2 regions of the Delftia sp. WY8 genome follow, and region 2 is predicted to be linked to the other one. Evidence: riboswitches for the same ligand, from Rfam matches in the RefSeq annotation. Region 2 holds a riboswitch; the other holds the start of a gene.
What was found. A riboswitch is a leader RNA that binds a small molecule or an ion and turns the genes downstream of it on or off. The one in region 2 is predicted to bind cobalamin.

Region 1 (4,206 bases), 2.2 Mb from region 2:
GCTGGATTGCCTCATGCCATGGTCCTCAAAACTCTGCTTGCAGGCCGACCATGAGTTCGCGCCCGGCCATCGACGTTCCGCAGCCGCCGTTCTGGTACGCCGGGTTGGCGATGCAGGGCGCGCGGTCCAGCGCGATGAAGATGGGATGGCGGTTCAGGTCGAACAGGTTGTTGACGGCTGCGAACAGCTTGACGCCGCGCGACACGCGGTAGTCGGCACGCAGGTTCCAGATGGTGAAGGCGCCCTTGCGGTGGATGAAGGTGCTGCTGGGCTCGCCCTGCGGGATGAGCAGCGCCTCTTCCGTGTCGTACCACATGGGACCGCGCAGCAGCGTGGACAGCTGCAGGCTCCAGTCGCCCTGCAGGCGCCCGCTGCCCTGGCCGTAGCGCACGCCGGCCGAGGCCTCGTAGCGGTACATGCGCTGCACCTTGTCGGTATTGGCCGACGCTGGCGATCCCTTGTCCCGCATGCTGAAGTGGTAGTAGCCGCCAGCCCAGGCCTTGAGCTGGTGGCCCGTCAGGTTCAGCGCCCGCGCCAGGTCCATGTCGGCCTGCATTTCCAGGCCGCGCGCCACGATGTCGGCCGCGTTGTTGGCGTAGTCCGAGGTGTTGGTCGTGGCCCCGCGCGAGACGGTGATGATGCGGTCGCTGATGGTGTTCTGGAACAGGGCCGCATCCACGCGCCAGCCGGGCTGCTGCAGCGCGGCGCCGACCTCGATCTGGCGGCTGGTCTCGGGCTTGAGGTTGGGGTTGCCGAAGGTGCGGCCACCGCCGACGGCCGTGAAGTCCGAAGCCAGCTCCGTGGCCGTGGGAGCGCGGAAACCCGTGGAGGCCGCAGCGCGCAGCGTGAGCCGGTCCGTGGCCTTCCAGGTGGCGCCGGCCGACCAAGTGTGGTTGTCGTAGTCGCGCGTGCTGGCCTGGGCCAGGGCGAGATTGGGCGTATCGTCGAAACGCGTCGTGCCCCAGGTCTTGCGCAGGCCGGCACGCAGCGTGAGGCGATCGTCGAACAGGGTCTGCGCGTCCTCGACGTACAGCGCGTGCACCTGCTCGGTCTGGTTGTTGTCATAGGGCGCAACCTGGCCCGCCGGGCCGCCCGGCATGGCCACGCGCAGGCGGTCGGAGCGCAGCTTGCTGCGCTCCCAGTCGAAGCCCATCAGCAGGTCATTGGTCTGGCTGACACGCAGGCGCGGCTGAAAGCGCAGGCCCGTGGCGTCCAGCTGGCGGTGGTTGTAGTCGCGCGCCGTGCCGGGCACGGCGCTGTTGCCCGAGCGGATCACGGGCGATGCCCAGTTGAACTCATCGGTATCGACCAGGCTGTAGAGGTGGGTCGTCCAGCTCAGGCGCTGGCCGGGCAGTGCGCCTTCGTAGGTCAGGTCCAGCGAGCGGTTGCTGCGGTTGTCGCGGCTGTAGATGTTGGCGCCCGATCCGCGAAAGCCCGCGTTGTAGATGCCGTCCGTGCGCAGCTGCAGCTCCACGCGGTGCAGCTCGTGCAGCTGCCAGCCCAGGGCGCCGCTGGCGCCGCGCCGCTTCCAGCCCGTGTTCTCCATGCGCGTGCCGCCGTCGCCCGACTCGTAGTCGCCGCGCCCGCCTGCGCTCACGCCGAAGTACCAGTCGAAGCGGTCATTGGCGCCGGCCGTCTGCGCATCGGTGCGCCACAGGTCCCACGAGCCGGCCTGGACCTGGGCGCGCGTGCCAGGCGCCGTCGCTCCCGTCTTCATGATGATGTTGACCACCCCGCCCATGGCCTGGCTGCCGTAGATCACCGAGGACGGGCCGCGCACGATCTCGATGCGCTCCACATCCGAGGGGCTGAGCTTGGACAGGTTGGCCGTGCCCGCGCGCCGGCCGTTGACCAGCACCAGCACCTGGCTGCGGAAGTCGCGCCCCTGGCCGTCGGTGGAGGCGCCGCGCAGGTTCATCGAGGTCTGGGCCGCCGTCCATTCGCTGAGAAAGCCCACGGCGTTCTCGGCCAGCAGGTCGGTGACCGAGCGCGCGCTGGAGCGCTCTATGGCCTCGCGGTCGATGGTCTGCGTGGTGCTCGCGATGCGGCTGCGCGCCTCGGGCCGCGCCGTGGCGGTCACGAAGACGGCGTCCAGCGCATCGTCGGCGGATGCACCGGCTTTGCCGGCCGCCGGTTCCTGTGCGGCGCCGGCCGCCGCGGCGCAGCAGGCCAGCACGGCCGCAGCGGTGGCCGGGCGCAGGAAGGGAGGAAGGGGAAAGGGGCCGGAACAATCGGCGGCCAAAGAAGCGAAGCGCATGCGTTGAATCCAACTGCCCCAGTCACCCGTGGGGCCTATCGTCTGAACCACGCCGCACGGCGCGCACGCCGGAGCCGGCCACGCCAGCGCAGGCTGGGGCCGGACCGGACAGGCGCACTCCCGCGGCGTCCGAAAGCAATGCAGAAGGCCGGTATCCGGGCTTGCGGAACGCTGCGGCGCGCAGGGTGGGCGCGCTGCAGCAGGCATCCCCGCCTTCCCATGTCCGTCCAGACACAGTGGCTTGCGGCGCGCAACCGGTGGGTGGCGCGCCAGCGTGGGGAGTTGTATTCCGCTGACCGTTGCGGGGGCAGCGCAGGCATTGCGAGCGGCCACCTCGATGGCATCGCGCACCTGCTTCCCGTTGAACCCCTGGCCGGTGAACGGCATGAGGCACCTTCAGCAACAGCGCACCGCCACGGCCCAGGGGCTGCGGCGGTGCGCCAGCGGCGGATTATCGCCCAGCCCAGAAGCCCGGCACCCGGGCCAGCGCCCGCAGCGCGCGGCGGCTGCTGCGCGCGCTGGTGGCCAGGCGGGCCTGCAGGTAGCCGGCGGCGAACCAGGCGCGCGGGTCGCGCGCGGCCTCGGCATGGAAATGCTCGGCCGCCACGGCCATGTCGTTGTGCAGGCCCAGCGCGTCCTGGGCGGGCACCAGCGCCTCGGCAAAGCGCCGGCCCTTTTTGCCGGGCCACATTCCGGGCGCGAATTCCCGTGCAAAGTCCGCCAGATAGCGCAGGCGCTTGAGCCGCTTGCGCACGCGGTGCTGCTGCGACAGCGGCAGGCGGTCGAAGTGCCGGCCGTCGCGCAGCACCTGGCGGTGCAGGCGCGCCAGCCGCCGTGCCAGGTACTTGCGCGTGCCTGCGGCGGACAGGTGGGCAAAACGGGCCGATGGCTCTGCCTGCGGCGCCTGCGCCAGCGCCTGGATCTCGGCCAGCGCGTGCAGGAACGGCGGCTCGCGCACGGCAGCGGCTGCATCCGCCTGCACGGCCTGCGGCGCCTGCCAGTCGCACAGGGGCGCATGGGCGGCCTGCAGCAGCGGGCGCACCACATCGGCCAGCGTATCGGCATCGCGCAGCGTGCCCAACTGCGCAAAGGCCTGGGCCAGGGGGTCATCCCATTCGGCGCGCATGCCGGGCGCCAGCCCCGCGCACTCACGCAGCACGGTGCGCAGGCGCCGCAGGGCCACGCGCAGCTGGTGAATGGTCTCGGCATCGCTGCCACCGCCCTCCAAGACCGCCAGATGCGACTGCACCTGGGCCAGGGCAGCAGCCAGCGCCGCACGCACAAAGCCGGCCGCATCGGGCCGGTCAGGGTGCTGCTTCGCAGGGGTGGACATGGTCAGGCAAGGAGATGTGGACGTTGCCGACGATTGTGGGCGCAGCCCCGCGCCAGGGTCAATCCATGGTCAATCGGCGCCCTCCCCGCTCAGGCTGTGCAGCGCGGGCCGGGCAATGCGCACATAGTCGGCCGAGTCCAGCACGATGGAGCGGTCCAGCCGGCCCGCATTGAAGGCGATCTCGGCAAAGCGCTCCACCAGTGCCGGGTCCACCACCAGGCGCACCTGCGGGTTGAAGGAGAACGGCGGCACCGATCCCATCACGCAGCCGGTGGCGGCCTGGGCCTCCTCTGGCGAGGCCAGCGTGGCCTTGCGCACGCCCACGGCCTGGGCCAGGCGCTTGAAGTCCAGCTTACGGTCGCCGGGCAGCACGGCCAGGAACAGCTGGGGATCGCCCGCACCGGACGCATCGCGGCTCTTGCAGAGCATGGCCTTGGCACCCTGGCCGGGTGCCGTGCCCCGGATTTCGGCGACGAGGTCGGAGCGGCCCTCGGCAGGGTGCTCGATCACGCGAAAGCGCGCGTCCTGGGATTGCAGCAGGTGAACAAGGGTGTCGAACATGGCAGGGAGCACAAGAAACGGACAAGAAGGCAGGTCGCCTGAGTTTTGACATTTT
Region 2 (4,206 bases):
GTGATGATTTTTGGCGCCTCCATGGCCACGCTGCGCCAGCACCGCGCGGGCGCCCTGCCCTGGGATCAGGTGCGGCCGCTGGCCGGCTTCATCGCGGCCGGCGCCGTGGCAGGCGCGGCGGCCGCCACCTGGATCAGCGGGGAATGGGTGCGCTGGGCCTTCATCGCCTACCTGGCCCTGACCATCGCCGACGCGCTGCTGCGCCCGGGCTTCGTGCACGGCACCGCCGCCCAATTGCAGCCCATGGGCCGCAGGCCCGCCGCCACCGCAGGCTTGGCGATTGGCGCGATTGCAGCCTTCCTGGGTGTGGGCGGCAGCGTGATGACCGTGCCGCTGATGCGCCGGCGCGGCGCCAGCATGGCGGCGGCCACGGCCATGGCCAGCCCGCTGTCCCTGCCCATGGCCGTGGCGGGCACCGCTGCCTACATGCTGGCATCGCAGGGCGCGGGGCTGGGCCCCTGGCATGTGGGCTATGTGGACCTGCAGGCCTTTGCGTTGCTGACGGCCGGATCGTGGACCGGCATCAGGCTGGCGGCCCCGCTGATCGGCCGCATTCCCGATGCCCTGCATGCCAAAGCCTACCTGGCCCTGCTGGGCCTGGTGCTGCTGGTCATGATCGTGGCCTGAGCGCTGCGCTCAACCCTCCTGGAAGATCGCCTCGATCCGGGTCTCGAACACCCGGGCAATGGCGAATGCCAGCGGCAGGCTGGGGTCGTAGCGGCCCGTCTCTATGGCATTGACGGTCTGGCGCGACACGCCCAGCAGGTCCGCCAGCGCAGCCTGGCTCCAGCCGCGCTCGGCGCGCAGTTCACGGATGATGTTTTTCATGGGCGGGGCACTTTGGCGGAACAGCTCATCGGCTGCGCAGCCAGTGGGCCACCGAGGCAGCCACCCAGAGCGCACCCATCAAGGGCCACACCATGAACATGCTGAGCTTGGGAAACCCTGCCATTTCCAGGAATCCGTAGGTGAAGGTGATGCCGGCCGTGCCCGCCGCTGCAATCGCCAGCTGCTCCAGCATGGACTTGCGCAGGAACTCGTCGGTATCGCGAACCAGCCGCACGATGGCCCGCACGGCCAGCGCAAACGCCAGCATGGGGCTGAGCAGCAGGGCCGTGCGCAGGGCCCCGGCCTGCATGTCGGCGCTGAGCAAAAGCGCCCCCACAAGCAGCGCCATGTAGAGCAGCAGCGCAAATCCCAGCTCCTTCTGGTAGCGGCGGTTGGTGACCGTTGTTTGATTCATGGAAGTCTCTCGCAATGTGTAAAGGATGCTTGACATTGTGCGATGCCACCCGCGGGCATGTCAAGCAAGCTTTACATCGGCACTGAACGCCCCGCCGTACAATCGCCGCCGTTGGTGCCAGCAGCCCCAGGGGCTGCGGTTAAACGGGAAACATGGGGCGGCCAGATAAAGCCGCCCGCATGTACTGCCCCCGCAACAGTGAGTGAAACGCCGCGTGCATGGCACCGGCCCCCGCCAAACCCGTGCCACTGGGCGTACAGCCCGGGAAGGCCTTGGCGAGTGCGTCACCAGTCTGGATACCGGCCAACAGGCGGCCGGCCGCGCATGCAGCGCAGCCGGTCTTTGTGGTTTCCGTGCCGGCGGGGTCGCTGGCGCGCAACTGGCTCGCATCCATGCACACCCTCGCCCTCGCGCGCGCCCCTGGCGCCGCTCTTCGCTCGCCCTCGGCGTTCCCCGTACTGCGCACGTTGTCCGCCCTGGCTGCGGCCTCGCTGCTGGCCTGCCAGGCCCAAGCACAGGTACAACAGGCACAACAGGCGCAGCGCGCACAGGCCTCCCAGCTCGATACCGTGGTCGTCACCGCCTCGCGCAGCGAGCAGCCCCTGCGCACCGTCACGGCCGACATGACCGTGATCGACGCCGAGACCATTGCCCGCAGCGGCGCCACGGGCGTGGCCGACCTGCTGGTGCAGGTGCCGGGCGTGCAGATCAACCGCAACGGCGGGCCGGGCCAGGTCACCTCGGTCTACCTGCGCGGCACCAGCAACCAGCACACTGCCGTGTTCATCGACGGCGTGCGCTACAGCTCGCAGGAGCTGCAGGGTGGCGCGGTCTGGTCCACCCTGCCGCTGGCGCAGATCGAGCGCATCGAAGTGCTGCGCGGCCCGGCCGCCGCCATCTATGGCTCAGACGCCATGGGCGGCGTGATCCAGATCTTCACCAAGCGGGCGGACGGCCAGACCCGCGCCTATGCCGAGGCCGGCATCGGCAACCAGGGCACCAGCAAGCTGGCCACAGGATTCCAGGGCGGAGCCAACGGCTTCACCTATGGCTTGAACCTGGCGGACGAGCGCAGCGACGGCTTCGACGTCTACCCCGGCAACACCTTCTCGCCCAACCCGGACAAGGATGGCTACAGCAACACCTCGCTGGGCCTGAACGCGGGCTACAAAACGGGCATCCACCAGATCGACGCCAGCCTGCTGCACAGCCGCCTGCGCACCCACTACGACCAGAGCCCGCCGCCGTTCGACGACTACGACGTGGTCAAGAACACCACCGGCAGCCTGCGCTGGCAGGCCGGCTGGAACGCCATGTACAAAAGCGTGGTCCAGATCTCCCATACCGACAGCCAAAGCGACCGCCACACCCAGTCGCCCGAAAGCGCCAAGGGCCGCTCCACCAACTACCTGCTGCAGAACCTGTTCACGCTGGGCCAGCACCGTTTCAACATCGACCTGGAGCGCCGCGAGGACAAGCTGGACACCCAATACGCCTGGACGCAGAACACCGACAGCCGGCGCGTGCAGAACTCCCTGTCGGCCGGCTGGCGCCTGACCGAGGGCCGCCACCAGTTCGACGCCAACCTGCGTCACGACCAGGTGCGCGACCAGCAGAACAAGACCACGGGCGGCCTGGGCTACGGCCTGCAGATCGACGAGCGCTGGCGCTGGGTGGCATCGGCCGGCACGGCCTTCAGAACGCCCACGCTGTACGAGCGCTTCACGGGCCAGGCGGCGGCCGACCTCAAGCCCGAAAGCAGCACCAACGTGGAAACGGGCCTGCACTATGCGGCCGGTGCCAACCGCCTCTCGGCCGTGGTCTACCGCAACAAGTTCAAGAACCTCATCACCTACGACTGGAACAGCGCCGTTCCCTGCAACTGCTACCGCAACTGGCAAAGCGTGGAGACCACCGGCCTGACGCTGGCGGGCAGCACGCGCCTGGGCAGCGCCAACCTGGGCGCCTCGCTGGACTTCATGAACCCCGAGAACCTGGAGACCGGCAAGCTGCTGCCCTACCGCTCCAAGCGCATGCTCAAGCTCAACGCCGACACCCAGGCGGCCGGCTGGACGCTGGGCGGCGAAGCGCAGCTCTACAGCGGCCGCTATGCCGACGAGGCCAACACCTTCAAGCTGGGCGGCTACGGCGTGGTCAACCTCTACGCCCAGCGCCAGCTGACAAGGCAATGGACGCTGCTGGCCCGCGTCAACAACATCGCCGACCGCGACTACGCCCCCACGCGCGGCTATGCGAACGCAGGCCGCACCGTGTTCGTCAGCGTGCGCTGGACTCCCCTGCCCTGACCGCCATGCACCTGCTGCTTGTGCGCCTGCCCCGCCTTCTGCTGCTGATCGCCGCCCTGGCCTGCGCGGGCAGCGCCGTCGCGCAAAAGGCGGTGGATGCGGGAACGGGCGGGGCAACCACTGCCTACACCGTCACCGACATGCGCGGGCGCCAGGTGCGCCTGGAGCGGGTGCCGCAGCGCATCGTCTCGCTGCTGCCCTCGCTGACCGAATCGCTGTGCGCGCTGGACGCCTGCGAGCGCATCGTGGGCGTGGACGAATTCTCCAACCACCCGGCCCGCGTGGCCGCCCTGCCCAAGCTGGGCCACACTTTTGCCCCGCTGGTCGAGGCCACCGTGCGGCTCAGGCCCGACGTGGTGCTGATGGCGTATTCCGCACCCGTCATCGCGCAGCTGGAGCGCTTCGGCATTCCCGTGCTGGCACTGGACGCCAACGACATGGCGCAGCTGGAGCAGGTACTGCACAAGCTCGACCAGCTGCTGCAGGTGCAGCGCGCCAACGCCCTGCTGGCACGCATGCAGGCCGAGGTGGACCAGCAGGCCAAGGCGCTGGCTGCGCAAGCGCCCGCCGGGCAGAAGGTGTATTTCGAAGTGGACGCCACGCCTTACGCGGCAGGGCCGGACTCCTTCATAGGCCAACTGCTGCAGCGCCTGGGCG

Region 1: linked by a shared signal. The riboswitch ahead of G4D77_RS21010 (TonB-dependent receptor) and the one ahead of G4D77_RS00265 (TonB-dependent receptor domain-containing protein) in region 2 are both predicted to bind cobalamin.

What each region holds. Positions count from the first base shown of each region.
Region 1 is NZ_CP049795.1:4,554,293-4,558,498, reverse strand. Features, by position in the region: gene G4D77_RS21015 (ABC transporter substrate-binding protein) at 1-15, opposite strand, end outside; gene G4D77_RS21010 (TonB-dependent receptor) at 26-2,257, opposite strand; cobalamin riboswitch at 2,387-2,670, opposite strand; gene G4D77_RS21005 (CHAD domain-containing protein) at 2,709-3,590, opposite strand; gene G4D77_RS21000 (YbaK/prolyl-tRNA synthetase associated domain-containing protein) at 3,660-4,151, opposite strand.
Region 2 is NZ_CP049795.1:69,772-73,977, forward strand. Features, by position in the region: gene G4D77_RS00250 (sulfite exporter TauE/SafE family protein) at 1-627, shown strand, start outside; gene G4D77_RS00255 (helix-turn-helix transcriptional regulator) at 637-828, opposite strand; gene G4D77_RS00260 (hypothetical protein) at 854-1,243, opposite strand; cobalamin riboswitch at 1,340-1,565, shown strand; gene G4D77_RS00265 (TonB-dependent receptor domain-containing protein) at 1,636-3,549, shown strand; gene G4D77_RS00270 (ABC transporter substrate-binding protein) at 3,555-4,206, shown strand, end outside.